DNA from 4 places in the Ramlibacter sp. AN1133 genome. Region 3 is predicted to be linked to each of the others. Evidence: predicted binding sites of a transcription regulator. Region 3 holds the regulator's gene; each other region holds the start of a gene.

Region 1 (6,957 bases), on a different contig from region 3:
CTTGAAGCGCGCCAGGTCGCGCAGCACGGGGGAGTTGAAGAACACGTCGTCCTTCAGCGCGGGCTCGTACACCATCACGTGCACGCCCTTGGCCTTCAGCCGCTTCATCACGCCCTGCACGCTGCTGGCGCGGAAGTTGTCGGAGCCCGCTTTCATGACCAGCCGGTACACGCCCACCACCTTGGGCTGCCGCCGCAGGATGTTGTCCGCGATGAAGTCCTTGCGCGTGCTGTTCGCCTCCACGATGGCGCCGATCAGCGTCTGCGGCACGTCGCGGTAGTTGGCCAGCAGCTGCTTGGTGTCCTTGGGCAGGCAGTAGCCGCCGTAGCCGAAGCTCGGGTTGTTGTAGTGGTTGCCGACGCGCGGGTCGAGGCAGACGCCGTCGATGATCTGGCGCGGGTTCAGCCCGTGGGTCACGGCGTAGCTATCGAGTTCGTTGAAGAACGCGACGCGCATCGCGAGATACGTGTTGGCGAACAGCTTGATCGCCTCGGCCTCGGTGCTGTCCGTGTGGAGCACCGTCACGTCCGGCTTGCGCGAACCGCGCACCAGCAATTGCGCGAAGGTGCGGGCGCGCTCCGAGTCCTCGCCGATGACGATGCGGCTCGGATAGAGGTTGTCGTGCAGGGCGCGGCCTTCGCGCAGGAACTCGGGGCTGAAGAAGACCTTGGCGGCGGGAAAGCGCTGCCGCAGCGACTCGGTGAAGCCGACGGGCACGGTGGACTTCACCACCATCACGGCCTGGGGGTTGATGCGCAGCACGTCCTTCACCACCGACTCCACCGAGCTGGTGTTGAAGTAGTTGGTCTGCGGGTCGTAGTCGGTGGGCGTGGCGATCAGCACGTACTGCGCGCCGGCGTAGGCCTCCTGCGGGTCCTGCGTCGCGCGCAGGTCCAGCTTCTCGCTGCGCAGGAAGTGCTCGATGTCCGGATCCTCGATCGGCGAGTGCCGCGCGTTGATCATGTCCACCTTGGACTTCGCGATGTCGAGCGCGACCACCTGCTGGTGCTGCGCGAGCAGGACGGCATTGGCGAGGCCGACGTAGCCGGTGCCTGCGATGGCGATTTTCATGGGGGGATTGTCCCCGATTCGAGCGCTGAGTTCGTGGCGCGGAGCGCCCCCACCCCGGCCCTCCCCCGGAGGGGGAGGGAGAAATACATACACTCACCGGCCATGTCCCTGTTCCTGGATTCCTTCTGGCGCGCCGTCTTCTATTGCCTGCACCCGCGCGTGATCGGCCTGTCCCTGCTGCCCCTGGTGCTGATGGTCCTGGCCGCCGGCGGCCTGGGCTACTTCTTCTGGGACAACGCGGTGAACACCGTGTTCGTCTGGCTCGAATCGACCGAGTGGATGGAGAGCCTCACGCGCTGGCTCGCCGCCATGGGCTTCGGCAGCCTGAAGAACGCCCTGGCGCCCCTGCTGGTGATCTTCGCCATCACGCCGGTGCTGGTGGTGGTGGTGCTGTTCCTGGTCGCGGTGATGATGATGCCGGCGGTGGTGAGCCTGGTCGCGCGCCGGCGCTTTCCCGAGCTGGAGCGCCGGCACGGCGCCTCCTTCACGCGCAGCGCGCTGTGGTCCTTCGGTTCCACGCTGCTCGCGGTGGTCGCGCTCCTGGTGTCCTTGCCGCTGTGGTTCATCCCGCCGCTGGTGCTGGTGCTGCCGCCGCTGATCTGGGGCTGGCTCACCTACCGCGTCATGGCGTTCGACGCGCTGGCGGACCACGCCAGCGGCGATGAGCGCAGCCTCGTCTTCCGCGGCCACCGCATGTGGCTGCTGTTGATGGGGGTGGCCACGGGCTACCTCGGCGCGGCGCCCAGCATCGTGTGGGCGTCCGGCTGGTTCTTCGCCGCGGCCTTCCCGATCCTCATCCCGGTGGCGATCTGGATCTACACGCTGGTGTTCGCGTTCGCCTCGCTGTGGTTCGCGCACTACTGCCTGGCCGCGCTGGACCAGATGCGCGCGCGGCCGGCTCCGGAACCCGACCCTGCCACCCCGCTAGCATTGCGAAATGACCGCCCCAGCCCGCCCTGACATCGGCCTCATCATCGTCGGCGACGAAATCCTCTCCGGCAAGCGCGCCGACAAGCACCTGCCCAGGCTGGTCGAACTGCTCACCGAGCGCGGCCTGCAGCTCGGGTGGGCCGAGTACGTGGGCGACAAGCCCGAGCGCATCACGGAAACGCTGCGGCGCGCCTTCGCTTCGGGCGACATCGTGTTTTCCTGCGGCGGCATCGGCGCCACGCCGGACGACCACACCCGCCAGTGCGCCGCCCGCGCCCTGGGCGTGGAACTCGCCCTGCACCCCGAGGCCGAAGTCCTGATCCGCGAACGCATGCAGGACGTGGCCAGGGAGCAGGGCGTGCCCTACGAGCCGGACCGCCCGGACAACATCCACCGCCTCAACATGGGCGTGTTCCCGAAGGGCGCGGCGATCATCGCCAACCCGTACAACAAGATTCCCGGCTTCACGGTGGGCACGGTGCACTTCGTTCCGGGCTTTCCGGTGATGGCCTGGCCGATGATGCAGAACGTCCTGGACACCTTCTACGCGCACCTGTTCCAGCGCGGCGCGTACGTCGAGAAGTCCGTGATCGTGTTCGGCTCCATGGAGGCCACCCTGACGCCCCTGATGGAGCAGGTGGAGCGCGAGCACCCCAACGTGAAGGTCTTCAGCCTCCCGAGCGTCGACCATCCGACCTACGGCCGCCACATCGACCTGGGCGTCAAGGGCGAGCCGGACCACGTCGAACCGGCGTACCGCAGTCTCCTCGACGGCCTGAACGTCCTGAAAGTCCGCCTCGGCCCCGAATTGGTGCGCCCCTGAGGCGCACCATGGCGGTGCATGCGAAAATTTGCACCGCCGAGGTGCACTGTCGCGTTGAAACCGCAAGCGTCCAGTAGGGAAAAGGCATCAGATTGCGGGACAATCCTCGAGCTTTGTGGCGTGCCGCGTGCACCAGCTTTTGGCACAGAACCTGCATCCCCGCAAGCCGCACTTTGCGTTCACAACCAACCAACCATCCCCCAGGAGAAACCTGATGGCAGCAGCCAAGAGCGTCGCAGACGTGATGAAGATGGTGAAGGACAACGAGGTCAAGTTCGTTGACTTCCGCTTCACCGACACGCGCGGCAAGGAACAGCACGTGACCGTGCCCGTGTCCCACTTCGACGAGGACAAGTTCAGCAGCGGTCACGCCTTCGACGGCTCGTCCATCGCCGGCTGGAAGGGCATCGAAGCGTCCGACATGCTGCTGATGCCGGACCCGGCCACCGCCAACATCGACCCGTTCTTCGAAGAGACGACCATCATCCTGTCGTGCGACGTGCTGGAGCCGGGCGACGGCAAGGCCTACGACCGCGACCCGCGCTCGATCGCCAAGCGCGCCGAGGCCTACCTGAAGGCCTCCGGCTTCGGCGACACGGCCTTCTTCGGCCCCGAGCCCGAATTCTTCATCTTCGACGACGTGCGCTGGAGCGACGACCCGTCCGGCTCCTTCGTCGAGATCGACGAGTACGAAGCCCCCTGGAACACCGGCAAGAAGCAGGAAGGCGGCAACAAGGGCCACCGTCCCACCACCAAGGGCGGCTACTTCCCCGTGCCCCCGGTCGACAGCATGCAGGACATGCGCGCCGAGATGTCCCTGATCCTCGAATCCCTGGGCATCCCGGTCGAAGTGTTCCACCACGAAGTGGCCGGCGCCGGCCAGAACGAGATCGGCACCCGCTTCAGCACCCTGGTGCAGCGCGCCGACTGGACGATCCTGCTGAAGTACGTGGTGCACAACGTCGCTGCCGCCTACGGCAAGACGGCCACCTTCATGCCCAAGCCGATCGTGGGCGACAACGGCTCCGGCATGCACGTGCACCAGTCCGTGTGGAAGGACGGCAAGAACCTGTTCGCCGGCGACGGCTACGCGGGCCTGTCCGAGTTCGCGCTGTACTACATCGGCGGCGTGATCAAGCACGCGCGTTCGCTGAACGCCATCACGAACCCCGGCACCAACAGCTACAAGCGCCTGGTGCCCGGCTTCGAGGCGCCGGTGAAGCTGGCCTACTCGGCCCGCAACCGCTCCGCCTCGATCCGCATCCCCTACGTGGCGAACCCGAAGGGCCGCCGCATCGAGGTGCGCTTCCCCGATCCCACGATGAACCCCTACCTGGGTTTCGCCGCCATGCTGATGGCGGGTCTCGACGGCGTCGAGAACAAGATCCACCCGGGCGAGGCCGCCACGAAGGACCTGTACCACCTGCCGCCGGAAGAAGACGCGAAGATCCCGACCGTGTGCCACAGCCTCGACCAGGCGCTGGAGTACCTGGACCAGGACCGTGCCTTCCTCACCAAGGGCGGCGTGTTCACGGATTCGATGCTGGACGCCTACATCGAGCTGAAGATGCAGGAAGTCACCCGCTACCGCATGACGACCCACCCGGTGGAGTTCGACATGTACTACTCGCTCTAAAGGCGGGAATCGCTGGGGTTCGCGCGCTGCGCGGCTCACCGCCAGCCTACCGGTTTGCTTCACGTAGGCTGGTGGTGACGCGCGAAGCGCAGGAACCCCAGCAAATCACCAAAGGGCGACTTTTGTCGCCCTTTTCCATTTCAAATCAACACCTTATTTGCCAATCTGCAGAGTTTGCGTGATACTGAAAGGCCGTCCCCTGCGCATCTTGGGATGCGAGGAGCACCCGCATGAAGCTGTATTACGCCCTGATTCCCCTGGCGGCCCTGGCCTTCGCCACGCAGGCCGATGCGCAGACGAAGATCTTTCGCTGCGGCAACACCTACACGAACGACGAGGCCGTCGCCCGCGCGCAGAACTGCAAGCTGGTCGAGGGCGGCAACGTCACGGTGGTCACGGGCACGCGCGTCAACGGCAATGCCCCGCAGGAGAACACGCGCGCGCGCGCGCGTGACAACGTGGCCACCGCGCCCCAGACGGCCGGCTCCGGCGGCCAGCGCGTGGATGCGGGCGAGCAGAAGGCCCGCGACAACGATGCGCGCGCGATCCTCGAAGCCGAACTGAAGAAGGCCGAGGCCCGCCAAGGCGAGCTGCTGCAGGAATGGAACAAGGGCGAGCCCGAGAAGCTCGGCCCCGAACACCGCAACCACCAGAAATACCTCGATCGCGTCGCCGAACTCAAGGCCGCCATCGAGCGCAACGAGAAAGACATTGCCGGCCTCAAGCGCGAGCTCGGGCGCGCCACCAGCGCCGCCCGGTAAAGGCCGCTTCCAGGCCTTCGACCTGCTGGCCACGCTGGTGGCCGTGGTGCGCGGCGACGGCACGGTGCTGTTCGCCAATTCCGCGCTGGAAGACGCCCTGGGCCTGTCCCGCCGCACCATCGAGGGCGCCAGCCTGCTGCCCCTGTTCGCCGAGCCGCACATCCTGCGCACCGCGCTCGACGGCGCGCGCATCAACGAATACGCGGCGCTGCGCTACGACACGCGCCTCGTGCGCCAGCAGGGTGAGGCGCTGCCGGTGCACGTGGTGCTGGCGCAGACCGACGTGCAGGACGAATTCGTGGTCGAACTGCTGCCGCTGGAAGCCCAGACCCGGCAGGACCGCGAGGAACGCCTGATCGACCAGGCGCAGGCCAACAAGGAACTGATCCGCAACCTCGCGCACGAGATCAAGAACCCGCTGGGCGGCATCCGCGGCGCGGCGCAGCTGCTGGAGATGGAGATCGACCCGCAGCTCAAGGAGTACACGCGCGTCGTGATCCACGAGGCCGATCGCCTGCAGACGCTGGTCGATCGCCTGCTGGCGCCGCATCGCCGCCCGCACCTGGTGGGCGACGTGAACATCCACGAGGTCTGCGAACGCGTGCGCTCGCTGATCCTGGCGGAGTTCCCCAAGGGGCTGAAGTTCGTGCGTGACTACGACACGTCGATCCCCGAGTTCCGCGGCGACCGCGAGCAGCTGATCCAGGCGCTGCTGAACATCGCGCACAACGCCTGCCAGGCGCTCACCCATCGCATCGAGGCGGGCGACGCCCAACTCACGTTCAAGTCGCGCATCGGCCGGCAGGTCACCTTCGGCAAACAGCGCTATCGACTGGCACTGGAATTGCATGTCATCGACAACGGGCCCGGTGTACCGGATTCGATCAAGGACCGCATCTTCTTCCCGCTGGTCTCGGGGAGGGAGGGCGGATCCGGCCTGGGACTGACGCTGGCGCAGACCTTCGTGCAGCAGCACCATGGCCTGATCGAGTGCGACAGCGTGCCGGGGAGGACGGATTTCAAGATCCTCATCCCCCTGCCCTAGGGAAGAACGTGCAGACCTGAGGTGACGAAAGAGGACATGAAGCCGATCTGGATCGTTGACGATGACCAATCCATCCGCTTCGTGCTCGAGAAGGCGCTGATGCGGGAGGACCTTCCCACCCGCAGCTTCACGAGCGCCAAGGAAGTGCTGACGGCGCTCGATGCCGCCAGCGACGAGGACGGGCCGCAGATCCTGGTGAGCGACATCCGCATGCCGGGGAGCTCGGGGCTGGACCTGCTCACGCGCGTGAAGGAGAAGCATCCGGGCCTGCCGGTCATCATCATGACCGCGTTTTCGGACCTCGATTCGGCCGTCTCCGCGTTCCAGGGCGGCGCCTTCGAATACCTGCCCAAGCCCTTCGACCTGCCCAAGGCCATCGAGCTGATCCGCCGCGCGGTGGAGGAAAGCCAGCGCGAGGAAGTGGCCGAGGAGCGCATGGCCGACGCGCCCGAGATGCTGGGGCAGGCGCCGGCGATGCAGGACGTGTTCCGCGCGATCGGTCGCCTGTCGCAATCGAACGTGACGGTGATGATCACGGGCGAATCGGGCTCGGGCAAGGAGCTGGTGGCGCGCGCGCTGCACAAGCACTCGCCGCGCGCCAACGGGCCCTTCGTGGCGATCAACACCGCGGCCATTCCGAAGGACCTGCTGGAGTCGGAGCTGTTCGGCCACGAGCGCGGCGCCTTCACGG
Region 2 (6,957 bases), on a different contig from region 3:
AGATCGCGGCGGCGAGCCAGGAGCAGAGCCAGGGCATCGCGCAGGTGACGAGCGCGGTCTCGCAGATGGACCACGTCGTGCAGCAGAACGCGAGCCTGGTGGAAGAGGCGTCGGCAGCCACCGAGGCCATGAAGCAGCAGGCCGCGGCGCTGGTGGGCGCCGTCAGCCGCTTCCGCATCGGGGACGCAGCAGCAGGCGCGCCGCAGCCGGCGGTCCCTGCCGCGGCCGCGCCGCCGCCGACGATCGCCTTCGTGCCCGCCGTCGCCGCATCGGCGCGCGGCGACGGCCATTGGCAGGAGTTCTGAGCGCTGCGCGTACCCCGCCGGCGGGATCAGAGTCCCGCCGGCAGCACGCGCCGGTACTGCACCGCCTCGGCGACATGCACGAGCTCCACCCCGCCTGAAGCGGCGAGGTCCGCGATCGTGCGGGCGACCTTGAGCACGCGGTGCGTCGAGCGCGCGCTCCAGGCGAGGCGCGCCGAGGCGTTGCGCAGGAACTCCGAGGCCTTGCGTGCCAGGCCCGCGTGTTCGTCGATCTCCGCGCCCTGCAGTGCATGGTTGGCCTTGCCCTGGCGCCGCAGCGCCCGTTCGCGCGCGGCGACGCAGCGCGAGCGCACCGGCGCGCTCGCCTCGCCCGCGGGCGCATCGAGCAGCTCGCCGGACGCGAGCGCCGGCACCTCCACGTGCAGGTCGATGCGATCGAGCAGCGGCCCCGACAGCCGCCCCTGGTAGCGCGCGACCTGCTCCGGGCTGCAGCGGCAGGCGCGGGCCGATCCCAGCCAGCCGCAGGGACAGGGATTCATCGCGGCCACCAGCTGGAAGCACGCCGGGAACTCGCTGCGGCGCGCGGCGCGCGCGATTGTGATGCGGCCGGTCTCCAGGGGCTCACGCAGCGCTTCGAGCGCCGCGCGCGGGAACTCCGGCAATTCATCCAGGAACAGCACGCCGTGGTGCGCCAGCGAGATCTCGCCCGGGCGCGGCGGCGAGCCGCCGCCCACCAGCGCCACCGCGCTCGCCGAATGGTGCGGCGACTCGGTGGGCCGCTGCGACCAGTGCTGCAGGTCGAAGCGGCCGGCGAGGCTCGCCACCGCGGCGCTCTCCAGCGCCTCGGGCACCGTCATCGGGGGCAGCAGGCCGGCGAAGCGCTGCGCCAGCATCGACTTGCCCGCGCCGGGAGGGCCGACCAGCAGCAGGCTGTGGCCGCCCGCCGCCGCGATCTCCAGCGCGCGGCGCGCGCCGGCCTGGCCCTTCACGTCCGCCAGGTCGGGATAGCAGGCCGACACCGGCGGCGCGCTGGCCGCCAGCCGCGTCCAGCCGCCCGGCTCCTCCACGACCGGCGCCGCATCGGAAGCCGGCGTGAAATGGCGCACGACGTCGAGCAGGTGCCGGGCGCGGATCACGTGTGCATCGGGGACCAGCGCGGCCTCCTCCGCGCTGCCCGGAGGCAGCACCAGCCGCGCCACCACGCCGCCCGCGTGCAGCGCCAGGCTGGTGGCCAGCGCGCCGCGCACCGGCCGCAGCTCGCCTGACAGGGACAGCTCGCCCGCGAACTCGTGGCCCGCCAGCCGCGCGCCGTCGATCTGCCCGCTGGCGGCCAGCACGCCGATGGCGATGGGCAGGTCGAAGCGGCCGCTGTCCTTGGGCAGGTCGGCCGGCGCGAGGTTCACCGTGATCCTCTTGTTGTGCGGGAACTCCAGCCCCGAGTTCAGCAGCGCCGAGCGCACGCGTTCGCGCGCCTCCTTCACTTCCGTCTCGGCCAGGCCCACCAGCGTGAAGTTCGGGAGGCCGTTGGCGAGGTGAACCTCGACCGTGACGGCGGCGGCTTCCAGCCCGACCAGGGCTCGGCTTTGCACCAGACAAAGGCTCACGTGAGGGCTCCTCCCTATTCAGGTGCATGTCGGGGACTGGTGCGCGCGCGCCCTACCGCATCGCACCGCGCTGGTGCGGCGGCGCACGGCATCGCGCCCTTCAAGCGGTAACGAATGGCGACGACGGCCCGATGACGCACCGTTTCATCCCTCCGGGCGATGGCATGCGTCCTGCTAACTCCTCCTGCAAACCATCAACAAGCGAACGGAGAAAGATTCAATGAAAGCGAAACTTGCGGTGCTGGTCTCGGTGCTCGCTGCCTCGGGCGCTGCGATGGCGCAGGCCACCAAGCCGCCCGAGCCCGACTACACGCTGTCGTACAACGTCGGTGCCGTCACCGACTACCGCTACCGCGGCATCTCGCAGAGCCGGCTGCGCCCCGCGCTGCAGGGCGGCATCGACTTCGCGCACAAGAGCGGCTTCTACATCGGCACCTGGGCGTCCACCATCAAGTGGATCAAGGATGCGGGCGGCGACTCGAACGTGGAGATCGACCTGTACGGCGGCTACAAGACGACCTTCAGCGGCGTCGGCATCGACGTCGGCCTGCTGCGCTATTACTACCCGAACAACAACCTCGCGGTGAATGCCGACACCACCGAGGCCTACATCGCCGGCTCGTGGGGCCCGGGCACGCTGAAGTACTCGCACGCGATCACCAACCTGTTCGGCTTCGGCAACAGCGAAGGCAGCGGCTACCTGGACCTGAGCGCCACCTTCGAGCTGCCCTGGTACGGCCTGACGCTCACCCCGCACGTCGGCCACCAGCGCGTGAAGAACAACTCCTTCGTCTCGTACACCGACTGGGCCCTCACGCTCGGCAAGGACTTCGGCAACGGCTTCAGCGCTTCGCTCGCCTATGTCGACACCAACGCGAAGACCGATCCCGTCCTCGCCTACCCCTCCCCCAGCGGCAAGAACCTGGGCCGCGCGGGCCTCGTCGCGGGCGTGAAGTACTCCTTCTGAACCTGCGCTCCTGGAGCACACCATGAAACTCGTCACCGCCATCATCAAACCCTTCAAGCTCGACGAAGTGCGCGAGGCGCTCTCGGCCATCGGCGTCCAGGGCATCACCGTCACCGAGGTCAAGGGCTTCGGCCGCCAGAAGGGCCACACCGAGCTGTACCGCGGCGCCGAATACGTCGTCGACTTCCTGCCCAAGGTGAAGATCGAGGCGGCGGTGGCGGACGACCTGGTGGAACGCGTCATCGAGTCGGTCGAGGGCGCCGCGCGCACCGGCAAGATCGGCGACGGAAAGATCTTCGTGTACGACCTCGAGCAGGTCGTGCGCATCCGCACCGGCGAGACCGGCAAGGAAGCGCTCTGAAGCACCCCCACAACATTCCCGAGAGAGCACTGACATGAAGACATTCCTCGCTTCCCTGGGCCTCGGCCTGGGACTGCTGATCGGCAGCGCGACGGCCCTCGCGCAGGCGCCTGCCCCGGCCACCGCACCGACCGCGGCGGCTGCCACCGCGGCGCCCGCCGAAGCCGCGGCGCCCGCGGCCGCCACCGCTGCGGCCGCCGACGCCGGCAAGGCTGCCGCGCCCGCGGCCGCCACCGCCGCTGCGCAGGCCACCGCCACCACCGCGCCGGCGCCGGTGCCGAACAAGGGCGACACCGCCTGGATGACGGTCGCCACGCTGCTGGTGATCCTGATGACGATCCCCGGCCTGGCCCTGTTCTACGGCGGCCTGGTGCGCAGCAAGAACATGCTGTCCGTGCTGATGCAGGTGTTCGTCGTCACCGCGCTGATCTACGTGCTGTGGGCCATCTACGGCTACAGCGTGGCGTTCACCGCGGGCACGCCGTTCATGGGCGGGTTCAGCAAGATCTTCCTGGCGGGGATCACGCCGGACTCGGTCGCCGCCACCTTCAGCAAGGGCGTGGTGATCCCGGAGTTCTCCTTCATCACCTTCCAGGCCACCTTCGCGGCCATCACCTGCGCGCTGATCGTCGGCTCCTTCGCCGAGCGCATCAAGTTCTCCGCGGTGCTGCTGTTCTGCGCCCTGTGGTTCACGTTCAGCTACCTGCCGGTCGCCCACATGGTGTGGTACTGGGACGGCCCGGACGCGATCACGGATGCCAAGTCGCTGGAAGCCGTCACCGCCGCCGCCGGCTGGCTGTGGGCCAAGGGCGCGCTGGACTTCGCCGGCGGCACCGTGGTGCACATCAACGCCGGCGTGGCCGGCCTGGTGGGGGCCTTCGTGCTGGGCAAGCGCATCGGCTACGGCAAGGAATCGCTGGCGCCGCACAGCCTGACGCTGACCATGGTCGGTGCCTCGCTGCTGTGGGTGGGCTGGTTCGGCTTCAATGCCGGCTCCAACCTGGAAGCCACCGGCGTCGCCGGCCTCGCCTTCGCCAACACGCTGTTCGCCACCGCCGCCGCCACGCTGTCGTGGATCGCGGGTGAAGCGCTCTCCAAAGGCAAGGCCTCCATGCTGGGTGCCGCTTCGGGTGCCGTCGCCGGCCTCGTGGCCATCACCCCCGCCTGCGGCTTCGTCGGCGTGATGGGCGCCATCGTGATCGGCCTGCTGGCCGGCCTGATCTGCCTGTGGGGCGTCAATGGCTTGAAGCGCCTGCTCGGCGCCGACGATGCGCTCGACGTGTTCGGCGTCCACGGCGTCGGCGGGATCCTGGGTGCGCTGCTGACGGGCGTGTTCGCCTCGCCTTCGCTCGGTGGCGTCGGCATCTACGACTACGTGGCCAACAAGGTCGCGGCCGACTACTCGATCGGCAGCCAGGTCTGGATCCAGTTCCAGGGCGTGCTGACCACCATCGTCTGGTCCGGCGTGGTCTCCTTCGCCGCCTACAAGATCGTGGACCTGCTCGTCGGCCTGCGGGTCAGCGAGGAAGAGGAACGCGAAGGCCTGGACATCAGCAGCCACGGCGAAACCGCCTACAGCCGCTGATCCCACGGCAGCAAGAATCTCCTTTGGATGTTCGGCCCGCTTCGGCGGGCCGTTTTTTTTGCCCGGCGGCCGCGCGCGCACGGGCACAATGGCCCAAAAGGAGACACTGCCCATGATCGAACTTCGTGCCGGACGGTTGCGCTGCGAACTCAAGCCGGAGCTCGGCGGCTGCATCGCGGGCCTGTGGCTCGATGGCGATCCGGTGCTGCGCTCCACGCCTGCCGCGCAGCTGTCGGCGGCCCGGCTGTCCGGGTGCTATCCGCTGGTGCCGTTCTCCAACCGCATCGGCCACGCCAGCCTGGTGTGGCAGGGCACGCAGCATCCGCTGGTGCGCAACAACGGCGACGAGCCGCATGCGATCCACGGCGTGGGCTGGCAGCGGCCCTGGTCGGTGCTGGACAGCGATGCGGCGTCCGTGATGCTCGCGTACGAGCACCGCCCCGACGCCTCCTGGCCCTTCGCCTTCGACTGCTCGCACACGGTGCGCCTGACCCCCGCTGGGCTGGAGATGACGCTGGCCCTGACCAACCAGTCGGACCAGCCGGCGCCGGCGGGCCTCGGCTGGCACCCGTACTTCCTCAAGCGGCCGCGCAGCCACGTCACGTTCGAAGCCAGCGGGCGCTGGGAAATGGGCGCCGACAAGCTGCCGACGGAGCGGCGCGCCAGCCCCGGGCTCGATGCGGACTGCGCCACGCTGGAAGTCGACCACTGCTTCGACGGCTGGAACGGCGTGGCGCACCTGCGCGACGAGCGAATGCACGCGGTCGTGCGCTCCGGGCTCACGCGCCTGGTGGTGTTCACCAATCCCGGGCGGGAAGGCATCGCGATCGAGCCGGTGAGCCACGCGAACAACGCGGTGCATCTCTACGCGCGCGGCGCCGCGGCCCAGGAGCTGGGGCTGCGCGTGCTGCAGCCGGGCGAAAGCATGATGGCGCAGATGTCCATCGAGGCGGAGCCGGCTGCATGACCTGGCAGGTGGCCGTTCCCGAGCCGGACGGCCTCGGCGAATCGCCGTTCTGGCATCCGACCGAACAGCGCCTGTACTGGGTCGACATCCGCGGCCGGCGGGTGCGGCGCTTCGACCCCGCCACCGGTGCGCGCGAGCAGTGGGAGCTGCCGCAGGAGGCCGGCTGCATCGCGCCGGCGGCGCGCGGCGGCCTCGTGCTGGGCCTGCGCGACGGCATCTACCGCGCCCGCCGCTGGGGCGGCAGCCTGGAGCCGCTGGTGCGCTTCGGCCATGGCGCGCATTCCCGCTTCAACGACGGCAAGGCCGATCCGCTGGGACGCTTCTGGGCCGGCACCTACTACGAGCCCAAGGATGCGCGCAAGGCGGACCTCTATTGCATCGACTGCCGCCCTGACAACGGCAACGGCGGCAGGCCGCTGGTGCAGCTGAAGGTCACCAACACCATGAACTCCAACGGCCTCGCCTGGTCGCCCGACCAGCGCACGCTGTACTGGGCCGACACCGCGGACCACACGGTGCATGCCTGGGACTGGGGCGCGCGCGGCAACGCCATGCGCCACCACCGCGTGTTCCGCCGCTTCGACCCCAAGCCCGCCGGCTGGCAGCCCGGCCAGCCGGGCTATGGCGGCCGCCCCGATGGCGCCGCCGTCGACGAGGAGGGCCACTACTGGATCGCGATGTTCGAGGGCGGCCGGCTGCTGCGCATCTCGCCGGCCGGCGAGGTCGCCGCCGAACTGGAGGTGCCGGCGCGCTGCCCGACGATGCCCTGCTTCGGTGGGCCGGACCGCCGCACGCTGTTCGTCACCACCGCGCGCCATGGGCGCGGGCCCGGGGAACTGGCCGCTTTCCCCGACTCCGGCTGCGTCTTCTCGACGCGGGTGGACGTGCCCGGGCTGCCCGCCAACTTCTTCGTCGACTGATGCCGGACGGGATGCCGCCCGCCATGGCCGTAACATTGCGCGCCATGGATCCCGTCCTCGCCGAACTCGCCGACCGCATCCGCGCCGCTGGCGCGCAAGGAACCCCCCTGCGCATCCGCGGCGGCGGCACCAAGGATTTCCACGGCGAACGCCTCGAAGGCGAGCCGCTGGAAACGCGCGGCCTGCACGGCGTGGTGAACTACGAACCGAGCGAGCTGGTCGTCACGGTGCGCGCCGGCACGCCGCTGGCCGAACTCGAACAGGTGCTGGCCGAACGCGGGCAGTGCCTG
Region 3 (6,957 bases):
GTTTCCTTCAGGCGCATGCGCCCGGGCAGCCTGGCGTCCGGCGACAGCACCCAGGCCGTCCAGCCGGCGTAGTTGCGCTTCCAGTGCGTGGCCAGCTGCGCGAAGAAATCGCCGGCCTGCTCCATCTGCGCCTGCTCGCGGCCGCCGCGGCCGGGGCCCGCGATGCCGCCGGCTTCGATGCGCTCGCCGTAGGGAGGATTGAGCAGCAGGATGCCGGGCGTCTCGCTCGGGGGCATGCGCTGCAGGGCGTCGCCGCCGCGCAGCTGCACGACGTCCGCCACGCCCGCGCGCTGCGCGTTGCGCTGCGCGAAATCGACCATGCGGAACGCGACGTCGCTGCCGAAGATCGGCGCCGCCGGCGCGCGCCGCGCGGCCTGCGCCTGCGCCTTCAGCGCGGCCCATTCGCCGGCGGCATGCGTGCGCAGCCGCTCGAAGCCGAAGCGCCGCAGCAGGCCGGGCGCGATATTGCAGGCGAGCTGCGCCGCCTCGATCACGATGGTGCCGCTGCCGCAGCAGGGGTCGTACAGCGGCACCGTCGCGTCCCAGCCGCTGGCGGCGAGCATCGCCGCCGCGAGGGTTTCCTTCAGCGGCGCCTCGCCCTTGTCCTCGCGCCAGCCGCGCTTGAACAGCGGCTCGCCGGAGGTGTCGATGTACAGCGTGAAGGCCTCGGCCGCGAGGTGGCCGAAGATGCGCACCGCCGGCCGCTGCGTGTCGACGTCGGGCCGCACGCCGCCGCGGTTGCGGAAGCGGTCGGCCACGGCGTCCTTGATGCGCAGCGCCGCGAAGTTCAGGCTCTTGAGCGGGCTGTGCTGCGAGGTCAGTTCGATCTTGAAGCTCTCGCGCGGGGTGAACCAGTCTTCCCAGGGGATGGCGGAAGCGGCCTCGTAGAGGTCCTGCTCGGCGCGGTAGGGCAGGTGGGCGAGCTGCACCAGCACGCGCTGGGTGAGGCGGCTGTGCAGGTTCAGGCGCATCACGTCGGGCCAGGCGGCGGTCACCTGGATGCCGCCGCGGGAGACGCGCAGGTCGGAGCGCCCCCACCCCTGCCCTCCCTCGGAGGGGGAGGGAGGAATGCCCAGGATGCGCGCCACTTCTTCGGCCAGCCAGGTTTCGACTCCGGCCGCGCAGGGCAGGAACAGCGAGAAGGTATCGGTCACAGGGCCTTGCGCAGGTTGGCGGGCGCGATGCGCAGCGCCTCGCGGTACTTGGCCACCGTGCGGCGGGCGCACTCGATGCCCTGCTCCTTGAGCATCTCGGAGATCTGGCTGTCCGACAGCGGCTTCTTCGTGCTCTCCGCCGCCACGAACTGCTTGATCAGCGCGCGCACCGCGGTGCTCGAGGCATTGCCGCCGGTCTCGGTGCCGAGCGCCGAGCCGAAGAAGTACTTCAGCTCGAAGGTGCCGAAGGGCGTGGACATGTACTTGGCCGTGGTCACGCGCGAGATGGTGGATTCGTGCAGGCCCAGTTCGTCCGCGATCTCGCGCAGCACCAGCGGCCGCATGGCGAGCTCGCCGTGGATGAAGAAATTGCGCTGGCGCTCCACGATGGCGGTGGACACGCGCAGGATCGTGTCGAAGCGCTGCTGGATGTTCTTGATGAACCAGCGCGCCTCCTGCAGCCGCTGCTGCAGCGCCTGGTGGCCCTCGCCCTTGTGCGCCTTGAGCGCGCCGGCATACACGTCGTGCACGCGCAGGCGCGGCATCACGTCGGGATTGAGCTGCACCCGGAAGTTGGCGCGCGAGCCCTTGCCGATCTGGGTGACGAGCACGTCCGGGATGACGATGTTGCGCTCGACGTCGATGAAGCGCCGGCCCGGCTTGGGCTCCAGCCGCGTGATGAGGCCGATGGCCGAACGCACGTTGGCTTCCGACTCGCCGCACATCTGCGCCAGCCGCTTGATGTCGCGCTTGGCCAGCAGGTCGATCGACTGCTGGCAGATCTTGATGGCGGCGGCGCAGGCCGCGATGTCGTCGTCTTCCTCGTTCTGCTGCATCGCCTTGAGCTGCAGCGTGAGGCATTCGGCGAGGTTGCGCGCACCCACGCCCGCCGGGTCGAGCGTCTGCAGCAGGCGCAGCGCCACCGTGAAGCGGTGCACCAGTTCTTCCTGCTGCTCCAGGTCGTCGGGCGCCAGCCCCGCGGCCAGTTCCTCCAGCGGCTCCTCGAGGTAGCCGTCGTCGTTGAGCGATTCGATCAGGAAGCGCAGCGCCATGCGGTCTTCCTCGCCCAGGCGCAGCGACAGCGCCTGCCGGTGCAGCCAGGACTGCAGCGATTCGACGCCGCGCGCCAGGTCGGTGGCGTCGACTTCGTCGTCCTCGCCGCCGTTGTTGCGCTTGGCCGCCGGCGCCTCGCCGCCCCATTCGCCGTCGTCCGGCACGGTTTCGGTGCTGCCGTCGCCTTCCCAGTTCGGCTCGCTTTCGGCGCCGGCGAACTCGGCGGCCTCCGGCTCCGCCTCCGAGGCGGTGGAAGTCGACGAAGTGGTCGCGATCTCCTGCGGCCCGACATTGCCCTCGAAGCCGGTCTCGGGTTCGTCCGCCGCCGGCCGCTGGTCGGCCGCGGCAATGCCGAAGTCCTCCGCGGCATCCTCGCCCTGCACGTCCAGGAAGGGGTTCTCGTCCAGCATCTGCTGGATTTCCTGCCCCAACTCCAGGGTGGACAGCTGCAGCAGCCGGATCGACTGCTGCAGCTGCGGTGTCAACGCCAGATGCTGGGAGACACGAAGTGCCAGTCCCTGCTTCATTTTTAGCCCCGCTCCCTCACATGCGGAAGTGTTCGCCCAGGTACACCCGGCGCACGTCCGCGTTGTTCACGATATCAGCCGGCGTGCCCTGGGCGAGCACCCGTCCCTCGCTGATGATGTAGGCGTGGTCGCAAATGCCCAGGGTTTCCCGCACGTTGTGGTCGGTGATCAGGACACCGATCCCGCGTGACTTCAGGAAACTGATGATGCGCTGGATCTCGATCACCGCGATCGGGTCGATCCCGGCGAAGGGTTCGTCCAGCAGGATGAACCTCGGTTGCGTCGCCAGCGCGCGCGCGATCTCGACCCGCCGCCGCTCGCCGCCCGACAGGGCCGGCGCCGGCGAGTCGCGCAGGTGGTCCACCCGCAGGTCCTGCAGCAGGCTTGTCAGGCGCCGCTCGATCTCCGCCGAGGGCAGCGCCTTGCCGTCCGGGCCGCGCTGCAGTTCCAGCACCGCGCGCACGTTTTCGGCGACGCTGAGCTTGCGGAAGATCGAGGCCTCCTGCGGCAGGTACGACAGGCCCAGGCGCGAGCGGCGGTGGATCGGCATGTGCTCCACCGACTTTCCGTCGATCGAGATCTCGCCGCCGTCGGCGCGCACCAACCCCACGATCATGTAGAAGGAGGTCGTCTTGCCGGCGCCGTTGGGCCCGAGCAGTCCGACCACCTCGCCGTTGTCGACCGCCAGCGAGACGTCCTGCACCACGGTGCGGCCGCCGTAGGACTTGCGCAGGTGGCGCACTTCCAGCCGGCTGGCGACCTCCACCGGCGCCTCGATCTCGACCGTCTCGGCGTCGCCCATCAACGGGTCTCCGGCGGCAGGGCCGTGGAAGAGCGCAGGCGCGCGGATGCGGCCGGCTGCGGCGCCGGCAACGTGGGCGTGGCCCGGGCGCCTCCAGCGGCCGGGCCCGAGGCCGCGGCCCGCGGCGCCAGCGTGGCGCGCACGCGGCCGCCCGGGTTGGACGGCGTCCCGCCTGCCGAGGCGCCGCCTTCCACCGTGAACTGGTCGTTGGTGTTGTCGTAGGTGATCACGGAGCCGCTGGTCTCGTCGTTGATGGTGGCGCCGCGCAGGCGCCGCATCTCGGCGCGGCCGATGAACTTCACCTTGTCGGCCTTGCCGTCGTATTCGATGGTCTCCGCCTCGCCCTCGATGTACTCGTCGACGCCGTCGCGCTTCTGCTTGAAGTAGGCCTGCTTGCCTGCCTCGGCCGTGACGGTGCCGAACTGGAAGCCCTCGGGGTCCTGCTTCACGACCATCTTGGCGCCGCGGATGATGATGGTGCCCTTGGTCACCACCACCTTGCCCGTGAAGATGCTCGTCTGCTGGAGGTCGTCGTAGCGCAGCGAATCCGCCTCGACGTTCATGGGCTTGTTGCGGTCCGCGCGCTCGGCACCGGCCGGCGCCATGCCGGCGAGGCCGAGGAGGAGTGCAAGCGTGAGGCTGGCGGTCTTGTTCTTCATAGAGGCACGAATCTTGCTGCGATTGTATCCATCCGAGACGAAAAAGCCCGCATGCGCGGGCTCTTTCGACGACCGGCAACACCCGCCGGGGCGGGCTGGCGTGTCTTTTTACTTGGACTTGCGGGCTTCGGCCACGAGATAGTCCACGACCTGCAGGACGCGGTCCATGTTGCCGGCCATGTCGCCGTCGGTGATGTAGCGGCCGGCCACGCCCATGGAGGGCACGCCCTGCACTTCGTACTGGTCCTGCAGCTGCTTGGCGCGGCGCGCCTTGGCCTGCACCGAGAAGGAGTTGTAGATCTCCTGGAACCTGGCGCGGTCGACGCCGTTCTTCTCGACGAAGGCCAGGATCAGGTCTTCCCGGTTGGTCGGCTGGCGCTTGTTGTGGATCTCGTCGAAGACCTTGGCGTGCACCTCGTCGACCTTGCCCATGGTTTCCAGCGCGTAGTACAGGCGCTGCTGCGGCACGAAGTCGTCGCGGAAGGCCACCGGGACGCGGTGGAAGTAGACGTCCGGCGGGAGCTTCTTCGTCCAGGCCGTGAGCTTCGGCTCGAAGGCGTTGCAGTGCGGGCAGCTGTACCAGAAGAACTCGATCACCTCGATCCTGCCGGCCGGCGCATCGCTCGGCACGCGCTTGTCGAGGCTGCGGTACTGCTTGCCGTCCTCCGGCTTGGACTGCGCCAGCGCGAGGCCCGGCAGGCCCAGGGCGGCGGCGCCGAGCGTGACGCCGGTGGCGACCGTGAATTCCCGTCGATTCATTGCGTTGTGACTCCTTGAACACCCTCTGAGCCGGGCCCGGCGGGCTTGGTTCCGCAGGCTACGCCCGGTTAACGCTGCACCCGCACCAGCGCGGTCTCGAAGCCGCCCTGGTCCAGCTTTTCCTTCTGCCGGTCGGCGTCGTCCTTGCTGTTGAAGGGGCCGATGCGCACCCGGTACACCTGCCGGCCGGACTGCTCGCGCTCGGTCACCTTGGCTTCCACGCCCATGAGGGACAGCTTGGCGCGCTGCGCCTCGGCGTCCTCGGGGGTGCGGAAGGCGCCGGCCTGCACGAAATAGAAGAACGGGTCGCTGCCGGGGCCGGCCTTGGCCGTGGCCAGCTCGCCCAGCGGGTCGGCGGGGGCCGGACGCCCCGCCACCGCCGGCGGCAGGGGCTCCTTGTCCCTGGGCTTTTCCGCTTCCCTGGCCGACGCGGGCGCCTTGGGCGCCTCCGCCGACGGCGTGCCGGGCGCGGGGGCCGCGACGCCCGGCGCCGGCGGCAGCGGCTTGGCCGGGTTCTTGCCGTACAGGGGCGCGTTGGGATCCCAGTTCTGGTTCTTGCGGGACTCCGCCGCGTCCTGCTCCGCGGAGCGGCTGGGGCCCTTGTTCAGGAACGGGACGGGGACCTTGGTGACGTAGACGGCCACCGCCAGGGCGGCGGCGAGGCCGAGGACCACGCCGATGATGACGCCGACGAAGGTGTTGCCGCTTTGCTTTGGTTTCATGCTCACATCTTGTGGGGGGCACTCACCCCCAGCACAGCCAGTCCATTGTGCAATACCTGCGCACAGGCGGCCACGAGGGCCAGCCGTGCCTTCTTCAGGTGCTCGTCGTCCACCAGGATCCGTTCGCTGTCGTAATAGGAGTGGTACGCCGCCGCCAGCTCGCGCAGGTAGAAGGTGATGTCGTGCGGGGCGAAATCGGCCGCCGCCGCGGTGAGCACCTCCGGATAGCGCGCCAGCTGCAGCATCAGGTTCAACGCGGCGGGGTGCTCCAGCGACGACAGGTCGGCCCCGGAGAGCGTCGCCACGGCGCCGCCCCAGGCGGCCAGCACCGAGCAGATGCGCGCGTGCGCATACTGGACGTAATACACGGGGTTGTCGTTGTTCTGCGCCAGTGCCAGGTCGACGTCGAAAACGTATTCGGTGTCCGGCTTGCGCGACAGCAGGAAGAAGCGCACCGCGTCCTTGCTGGTCCACTCGATCAGGTCGCGCAGCGTCACGTAGCTGCCGGCCCGCTTGGAGATCTTCACCTCCTGGCCGCCGCGCATCACGCGCACCATGGTGTGCAGCACGTAGTCCGGGTAGCCCGCGGGGATGCCGACGCCCGCGGCCTGCAGGCCGGCGCGCACGCGCGCGATGGTGCCGTGGTGGTCGGTGCCCTGGATGTTCACGACCTTGGTGAAGCCGCGCTCCCACTTGGTGATGTGGTACGCGACGTCCGGCACGAAGTAGGTGTAGCTGCCGTCGCCCTTGCGCATCACGCGGTCCTTGTCGTCGCCGTACTCGGTCGACTTCAGCCACAGCGCGCCCTCGTGCTCGTAGGTCTTGCCGTTGTCGCGCAGGCGCTGCACCACCGTGTCGACCTTGCCGCTCGTGTACAGGCTCGATTCGAGGTAGTACTGGTCGAAGCGCACCGCGAAGGCCTGCAGGTCCAGGTCCTGCTCGTGGCGCAGGTAGGCCACGGCGAACTGGCGGATGCCGTCGAGGTCGTCCACGTCGCCGCTGGCGGTGAACGCGCGGTCGTCCGACTTGACCGTCTTCTTCGCCAGGAAGTCGTTGGCGATGTCCTGGATGTAGTCGCCGTTGTAGGCCGCCTCGGGCCACTGGGGGTCGCCGGGCTTGAAGCCCCTGGCGCGCAGCTGCACGCTGGTGGCCAGCGTCTGGATCTGGACGCCGGCGTCGTTGTAATAGAACTCGCGGTGGACGTTCCAGCCCTGGGTGGCGTACAGGTTGCACAGGGCGTCGCCGAGCGCCGCCTGGCGGCCGTGGCCCACGTGCAGCGGG
Region 4 (6,957 bases), on a different contig from region 3:
CTGCACCACCTTCTTGCCGGCGTGCAGGCGGATGCGGTTCTGCCCGTACCACTCCCAGGAGTTCAGGACGATCTCGTCCAGCGTCTGCTCGCCCGCCAGCACGGGCGACAGCAGGATGCGGTTGTAGTTGGGGTGCGGCTCGGCGCCGAAGACAGCGATGTCGTACAGCTCGGGGGCGATCTTGAGCAGTTCCTCGATCGTGCGCACGCCGGCCATGCCGTTGCCGATCATCACGAGCTTCATCTTCTTCATGCGTGGTGACTCCTGGGATCTGTGTTCCGGGTACAGGTCAGCACACCACGTTGTGCGCGCGGCCGGCGGTACGGTGCACGGCCCGGGTGCAGCGTCGCACCCGATATCGTGTTCATTGCAGGGACCGTGCCAGCCGATGCCGGCCGCGCTTGCACTATGCTTGCAGCGACTCCCGAGACCCTGCAGTGACTTCCGTCCTCCTCCTGACCACGCCCGATCCTGGTGCGCCCACGCTCTCAGCCGACTTCACCGCGGCCGGTTTCCAGGTGCGCGGCGAGGGCGATTGCGCCCACCTGGTGCGCGAAACGCTGCGCGCCGCGCCCGACGTGCTGGTGTGCTGGATGACGCGCCCCACTTCGGAACTGCTGCAGGCTGTCGCGACGCTGCAGGCCCAGCAGGCGACGCCCGTGCTGTGCTTCACGCAGGACGGCGGCGTCGAATGGATGCAGCGCGCACTGGAAGCGGGCGTGCACGCCTGGGTGGTGCAGGGCTACGCCCCGGCGCGCCTGCGCGCCCTGGTGCACCTGGCGCTTGCGCGCGAGGCGCACGAACGCCGCCTGCGCACGCAGGTCGCGGAGCTGTCCGAGAAGCTCGACGAGCGCAAGTGGATCGACAAGGCCAAGGGCATCCTGATGCGGGCGCAGCACGTGAGCGAGGAAGAGGCCTTCCAGTTGCTGCGCACCGCGTCCATGCAGGGCAACCAGCGGGTCGGGCAGGTGTCGCGCCAGGTGATCGAGTCGTCCCGCGTCGCGCAGGCGATCAACCGGGCGGGGCAGCAGCGCATGCTGTCGCAGCGGCTGGTGAAGCTGTACGCGCTCGCCTGCAGCCGCACGGAGGGCGCCGCCGCGGGCGCGCTGATGCGCGAGTCCATCCAGCGCGTGGAGGACAACCTGGCTGCGCTCCAGTCCGACCTGTCGGCAGCTACCTATGGCGACCTGATCGCCGCCGCGCGGGAAGGCTGGCGCGCCCTGCGCGCATCGCTCGAAGCGACGCCGCGCGCCGCCGAACTGCCGCGGCTGGACGAACAGGCCGAGACCGTGCTGGCCCAGGCGAACGCGCTGGTGGCGGCGCTGGAGTCGTCCGGCGTGGCCACGACGGTGCAGGTGATCAACCTGGCGGGCGGCCTGCGCTGGCGCTCGCAGCGGATGGCGAAGCTCGCGCTGCTGCAGGCGCTGGCGAGCGACAAGGCGGCGCTGGAGCCGGCGATGGCGCAGACCGCCGCGGACATCGAGCAGGGGCTGGCCACGCTGGCACAGGCCCCGCTGTCGACGCCGCTGATCCGGTCGATGCTGGAACACGGGGAGACGGCGTGGAAGGAATTGCGCGCCGCCGTGCCCGGGGCCGACAAGCCCGCGGGGCGGATGAAGGTGGCGGCGGCGAGCGAGGAACTGTTCGAGTTGTTCGACCAGCTGACGGAGGCGTACCAGCACAGCATCCAGGTGCTGATGGGGTGAGGTTCGGGAAGACGGACTTCCGGACGCAGAGGACGCAAAGGGTACGCAGAGGACGCAAAAAAGACAAAGAAAACTTTAAAAGGTTTTCTTTTGCGTCCTCTGCGTACCCTTCGCGTCCTCTGCGTCCGGCTGTCAGGTTTTGCTATCCCTGACGACCCGCTGCGGGGATCAAGCGGCGGCCTTTTCCTTTTTCGAGAAGGCGCCCGCCGCGCGTGCCGCGATGGGCTCCACCTTGCGCTGCTTCTCGTACAGGAAGGACAGGATCTCCTGCCGGCAGTGGTTGTAGACCTTGTCCTCCGCCAGCGCGATGCGGTTGCGCGGACGCTGAAGCGGCACGTCCATGACCTGGCCGATGGTGGCCGACGGGCCGTTGGTCATCATCACCACGCGATCGGACATCAGCACCGCCTCGTCGACGTCGTGCGTGATCATCATGACCGTGTTGCCCAGCTCCGACTGGATGCGGATCACCTCGTCCTGCAGGTGCGCCCGGGTGAGCGCATCGAGCGCGCCGAACGGTTCGTCCAGCAGCAATACCTTGGGCTCCATCGCCAGCGCGCGGGCGATGCCCACCCGCTGCTTCATGCCGCCGGAGATCTGCGAAGGCAGCCGGTCCAGCGCGTGCGACATGTTCACCATCGCCAGGTTGTGCAGGATCCACTCCTTGCGTTCGGCCGCCGAGCGCGTGTCGCGGAAGATCTTGCCGACCGCGATCTCCACGTTCTGGTAGACCGTGAGCCAGGGCAGCAGCGAGTGGTTCTGGAACACCACGGCGCGGTCCGGCCCCGGCGCGTTGACCTCGCGGTTGTCCAGCAGCACGCCGCCCGAGGTGGCCTTCAGCAGGCCCGCCACGATGTTCAGCACGGTGGACTTGCCGCAGCCGGAATGGCCGATCAGCGAGATGTATTCGCCGCGCTGCACGGCCAGGTCGATGCCCTTGAGCACCGGGTTGCCGCCGTTGGGGCCGGCGAAGGTCATGTCGACGCGCGACAGCGAGAGATAGGCATTGCTCATGGCGGGGGTCCTCAGGAGGCGGCCGTGCCGCGGGTGACCTTGCGGCCGACGAAGGCGACGATGCGGTCCAGCGTGAAGCCCACCAGGCCGACGTAGACGAGCGCCAGGATGATGTCGCTGATGCGCGAGGAGTTCCACGCGTCCCAGATGAAGAAGCCGATGCCCACGCCGCCGATCAGCATCTCCGCGGCGATGATCGCCAGCCACGACAGGCCCACGCCGATGCGCAGCCCCGAGAAGATGAAGGGCGCGGCCGCCGGCAGCATGATCTTGGCGAAGTACTCCACGCCATTGAGCCGGATCACCTTGGCGACGTTGCGGTAGTCCTCGGGAATGTTGCGGATGCCGATCGAGGTGTTGATGATGATCGGCCAGATCGACGTGATGAAGATGACGAAGATCGCCGACGGGTGCCCGTCGCGGAAGCCCGCCAGCGAGATCGGCAGCCAGGCCAGGGGCGGCACCGTGCGCAGCACCTGGAACAGCGGGTCGAGCCCGCGCAGCGCCCAGGTCGATTGGCCCACCAGCACGCCCAGGCTCACGCCGGCCAGCACCGCCAGCGAGTAGCCGTAGGCCACGCGCTTCAGGCTGGCGAGCAATTGCCAGGCGATGCCGACGTCGTTGCCGCCGCGGTCGTACCAGGGGTGGACGATCAGCTCCCAGGTGTCCTGGATCACCTTGCTCGGGGCGGGCAGGGCGGCGCCCGGGCGCGAGCCCAGCGCCTGCCAGACGATCAGCAGCAGCGCGAGGATCACCAGCGGCGGCAGCACGTAGGCCATGAAGCCCCTGGCCGCATCGGCGGCCCAGGTGCGCAGGAGCCCGGGCGCCACGGGCGCCGGCAGGCGGATCGGTTCGACGGTGTCGGCGGTTCGCATGCGTGGCTCCTCAGGCGCTCTTGACGGTCTTGATCTCGAGCGAGTCGAGGTACTTCTTCGGGTTGGCCGGATCGAACACCTTGCCGTCGAAGAACTTCTCCACGCCGCGCGAGGTGGAGCCCGGGATGTCCTTGGCCGCGACGCCCAGTTCCTTGGCGGCGGCGCGCCACAGGTCCTCGCGGTTCACCCTGGCGATCAGCGCCTTGGTGTCGAGGTTGGGAGGCAGGTAGCCCCAGCGCTGGTTCTCGGTGAGGAACCACAGGTCGTGCGACTGGAACGGGTAGCTCGCGTGGTCGTTCCAGTAGCGCATCTGGAACTTGCTGTTGCCCTCGACGCGGCCGGTGCCGTAGTCGAAATTGCCCTTGATGCGATCGACGATGTCTTCCACCGGCGCGCTGATCCAGCGGCGGCGCGAGCAGATCTCGGCCACCTCGGCGCGGTTCTTGGCGTCCTCGCACCACATCTGCGCTTCCATCACGGCCTTGAGCAGCGCCTTGGTGGCGTTCGGGTTGGCCTGCACGTAGTCGGCGCGCATCGCGAACGCCTTCTCCGGGTGGTTCATCCACATCTCGCTGGTGGTGAGCGCGGTGTAGCCGATCTTCTGGTGAATGAGCTGCAGGTTCCAGGGCTCGCAGACGCAGAAGGTGTCCATGGAGCCGACCTTCATGTTGGCGACCATCTGCGCCGGCGGTACCACGATCGTGTTGATGTCGCGGTTGGGGTCCACGCCGCCCGCGGCCATCCAGTAGCGGATCCACAGGTCGTGCGTGCCGCCGGGGAAGGTCATCGCGGCGTTCACCGGCTTGCCGGTCTTCAGGCGCTTGTCCAGCAGCGCCTTCCTGAACGCCTTGGTGTCGACGCCGACCTTCAGGTCCTTGTATTCGCTGGACACCGAGATGCCCTGGCCGCCGAGGTTCAGCCGCGCCAGGATGTGGATCGGCACCTGCACGTTGTTGGCCGTCACCGCGCCGGTGGTGATCAGGTAGGGCATGGGCGTGAGGATGTGGGCGCCGTCGATGCCGCCGCTCTTGGAACCCAGCACCAGGTTGTCGCGCGTGGCGCCCCAGGAGGACTGCTTGGCGACTTCCACCTCCGTCATGCCGTGCTTCTTGAAGAAGCCCTTCTCGACGGCCACGAACAGGGGCGCGGCGTCGGTGAGGGCGATGAAGCCCAGCTTGGCGGCCCGGGTCTCGAGCGCGGTGCCTTGCGCCATCACGATGTGCGGGAAGGCGCTCCCGAGGGTGGCGGCCGCCGCGCCCTGCAGGAGGGACCGGCGGGAGACCGTGTTGGTGTTGTCTTGCATCGTCAGCTCCAGTTGCGAGAGAAAAACGAAACGGCGCCCATCGCACTGCGGGCTTGCGCGCACGCAGGGATGGACGCCGTTGTCCAGGTGTTCGGTTTGTGCAGCGCGCCGTCGTTAGCGCCCGTTCGGAGTCACCTATGCAGCAAGCGTGCCAAGTGAGAAGTGGGAGGGAAGTCAGGACATCCGGACGCAGAGGGCGCAAAGGGTACGCAGAGGACGCAAAAGAAAACCTTTCAAGCTTTCTTTGTCTTCTTTGCGTCCTCTGCGTACCCTTCGCGTCCTCTGCGTCCGGCATTTCGGTTTTTCCAGTGCCTCGACACAGGGCACGGCGCACTGTTCTTGTGCACCGCAGCAGTGCTTCAGCCGGAGCCGCCCGGCAGCACTTCGGCGAGCGACAGCACCGCTTCGGCGACGTCGACGATGCGGCGGTTCTGGTTCATGGCCATCTGGCGCAGGGCCTTGTACGCGTCGTCCTCGGTCATCTGCCGGTGCGCCATCAGCAAGCCCTTGGCGCGCTCCACCACCTTGCGCTCGTTCAGGGAGGTGCGCACCGCATCGAGCTCGTCGCTCATCTCCTGCAGCCGCCGCGCCTGCTCCTGCACCATGCCGAAGATCGAGCGTTCCAGGTGCGGGCCGAAGCTGGCGCTGCTCTCGGCGGAGGGATCGGTGGCCAGCGCATCGAGCATGGCGCGCTGGTCGCGCAGTTCGGAGCGGGCCTGCGCGATGCGCGCCTCGCACAGCTCGCGCAGGTGGCGCGCCAGCACGTCCTCCACGGCGCGCATGGTGTCGATGCGCCGCGTGGCCCACTCGTACCACGCCTGGCTCAGGTTCGGATCGAGTTCGCGCCGCGTGCTGCAGCCGATGCGGCGCAGGCGCTCCAGTTCGGCCAGCGCCGCCGGGTCGCGGCTCGCCTGGTCGGCGCGCAGCACCTCGGTGTCCGCGAAGTCGGTGAACACCTGGAAGCAGGCCTGCTGCGACTCGATCAGGTGGCGCCACTGCTGCTGGCCCGAGGCGTCGATGTAGCCGGCGGCAAACACGCCGGCGCCCAGCGCGCGCTCCTGCCCCGCCAGCTCCTTGCCCTGCATGAAGTTGAACATCGCGACCAGCGCGCGCGAGACCTTCGGATCGCTGGCGCTGTCGGCGGCCTCGAAGACCACCCCGAGCAGGCCGGTCACGAGCTTCACGTAGGCCGCCGTCGCATCGCGCGCCGACAGCGCCTGCCGCGCGATGCGCGCGCGCAGCGCCGGCAGGCCGTCCAGCGCGTGCAGCACCACCGCGACCCGGCTGAACAGGCGCGAGCCGTTGCGCACGCGGTGGGCATCCGTCTCCAGCGCCTCGAGCTGCGCGCGCACCTCGCTTTCGACCTGGCTGCATTCCTCCACCTGGCGCAGGCGCTGCGAAGCGAAGCGGCTGCCATGCGAGCTGAGGAAGATGTTGCAGATGCCGCGCTCGCGCTGCAGGGCGTGGATGAAGCGGCCGGTCACGCCCACGAGCTCGCTGGTGCGCGCGAGCTCCTCGAGTTCGGCGATCTCGCTCTGGCGGGCGGCGAGGAGGAAGCTGGTTGCGGATTTCATCCCCAGGATCACAGCAACAACCATGCCGCGGGTAGACTCGTGCGGATGTTGGTGCTGGGTATCGAGTCTTCCTGCGACGAAACCGGCGTCGCGCTGGTGCAGGCGGACGGCCCCGGCGTGCCGCGCCTGCTCGCGCACGCGCTGCACAGCCAGATCGAGATGCACCAGGCCTATGGCGGCGTGGTGCCGGAACTCGCCAGCCGCGACCACATCCGGCGCGTGCTGCCGCTGGCGCAGGAGGTGCTGGCCCGGGCGCAGCGGGGCCTGCCGGACGTCGACGTGGTCGCCTACACGCGCGGCCCCGGGCTGGCGGGCGCGCTGCTGGTGGGAGCGGGTGTGGCCTGCGCGCTGGGCGCGGCGCTGCGCCGGCCGGTGCTCGGCGTGCACCACCTCGAAGGCCACCTGCTGTCGCCCTTCCTCAGTGCGGACCCGCCCGCCTTCCCTTTCATCGCGCTGCTCGTCTCGGGCGGCCACACGCAGCTGAT

Evidence for each region. The regulator sigma-54, encoded in region 3, starts transcription at its own class of promoters, with help from an activator protein. The targets are predictions, from matches to a motif close to TGGCANGNAANCTGCTTT.
Region 1: the regulator sigma-54 is predicted to act here: its motif matches at 2,965-2,982, upstream of glnA (type I glutamate--ammonia ligase).
Region 2: the regulator sigma-54 is predicted to act here: its motif matches at 2,028-2,045, upstream of WG923_RS03365 (TorF family putative porin).
Region 4: the regulator sigma-54 is predicted to act here: its motif matches at 5,035-5,052, upstream of WG923_RS24025 (CmpA/NrtA family ABC transporter substrate-binding protein).

Annotation. Positions count from the first base shown of each region.
Region 1 is NZ_JBBKTQ010000004.1:259,790-266,746, forward strand. It holds gene WG923_RS07455 (nucleotide sugar dehydrogenase) at 1-1,071, opposite strand, end outside; gene WG923_RS07460 (EI24 domain-containing protein) at 1,174-2,031, shown strand; gene WG923_RS07465 (competence/damage-inducible protein A) at 2,009-2,824, shown strand; gene glnA (type I glutamate--ammonia ligase) at 3,039-4,460, shown strand; gene WG923_RS07475 (hypothetical protein) at 4,691-5,221, shown strand; gene glnL (nitrogen regulation protein NR(II)) at 5,172-6,266, shown strand; gene ntrC (nitrogen regulation protein NR(I)) at 6,303-6,957, shown strand, end outside.
Region 2 is NZ_JBBKTQ010000002.1:186,178-193,134, reverse strand. It holds gene WG923_RS03375 (methyl-accepting chemotaxis protein) at 1-305, shown strand, start outside; gene WG923_RS03370 (YifB family Mg chelatase-like AAA ATPase) at 332-1,867, opposite strand; gene WG923_RS03365 (TorF family putative porin) at 2,088-2,834, shown strand; gene glnK (P-II family nitrogen regulator) at 2,857-3,195, shown strand; gene WG923_RS03355 (ammonium transporter) at 3,230-4,780, shown strand; gene WG923_RS03350 (aldose 1-epimerase) at 4,893-5,747, shown strand; gene WG923_RS03345 (SMP-30/gluconolactonase/LRE family protein) at 5,744-6,667, shown strand; gene glcE (glycolate oxidase subunit GlcE) at 6,712-6,957, shown strand, end outside.
Region 3 is NZ_JBBKTQ010000037.1:23,174-30,130, forward strand. It holds gene WG923_RS28690 (THUMP domain-containing class I SAM-dependent RNA methyltransferase) at 1-1,154, opposite strand, end outside; gene WG923_RS28695 (RNA polymerase factor sigma-54) at 1,151-2,734, opposite strand; gene lptB (LPS export ABC transporter ATP-binding protein) at 2,751-3,536, opposite strand; gene lptA (lipopolysaccharide transport periplasmic protein LptA) at 3,536-4,195, opposite strand; gene WG923_RS28710 (thiol:disulfide interchange protein DsbA/DsbL) at 4,304-4,954, opposite strand; gene WG923_RS28715 (SPOR domain-containing protein) at 5,023-5,676, opposite strand; gene argS (arginine--tRNA ligase) at 5,679-6,957, opposite strand, start outside.
Region 4 is NZ_JBBKTQ010000023.1:3,343-10,299, reverse strand. It holds gene nirB (nitrite reductase large subunit NirB) at 1-252, opposite strand, end outside; gene WG923_RS24040 (ANTAR domain-containing protein) at 438-1,706, shown strand; gene WG923_RS24035 (ABC transporter ATP-binding protein) at 1,875-2,720, opposite strand; gene ntrB (nitrate ABC transporter permease) at 2,732-3,595, opposite strand; gene WG923_RS24025 (CmpA/NrtA family ABC transporter substrate-binding protein) at 3,606-4,898, opposite strand; gene WG923_RS24020 (nitrate- and nitrite sensing domain-containing protein) at 5,258-6,472, opposite strand; gene tsaD (tRNA (adenosine(37)-N6)-threonylcarbamoyltransferase complex transferase subunit TsaD) at 6,512-6,957, shown strand, end outside.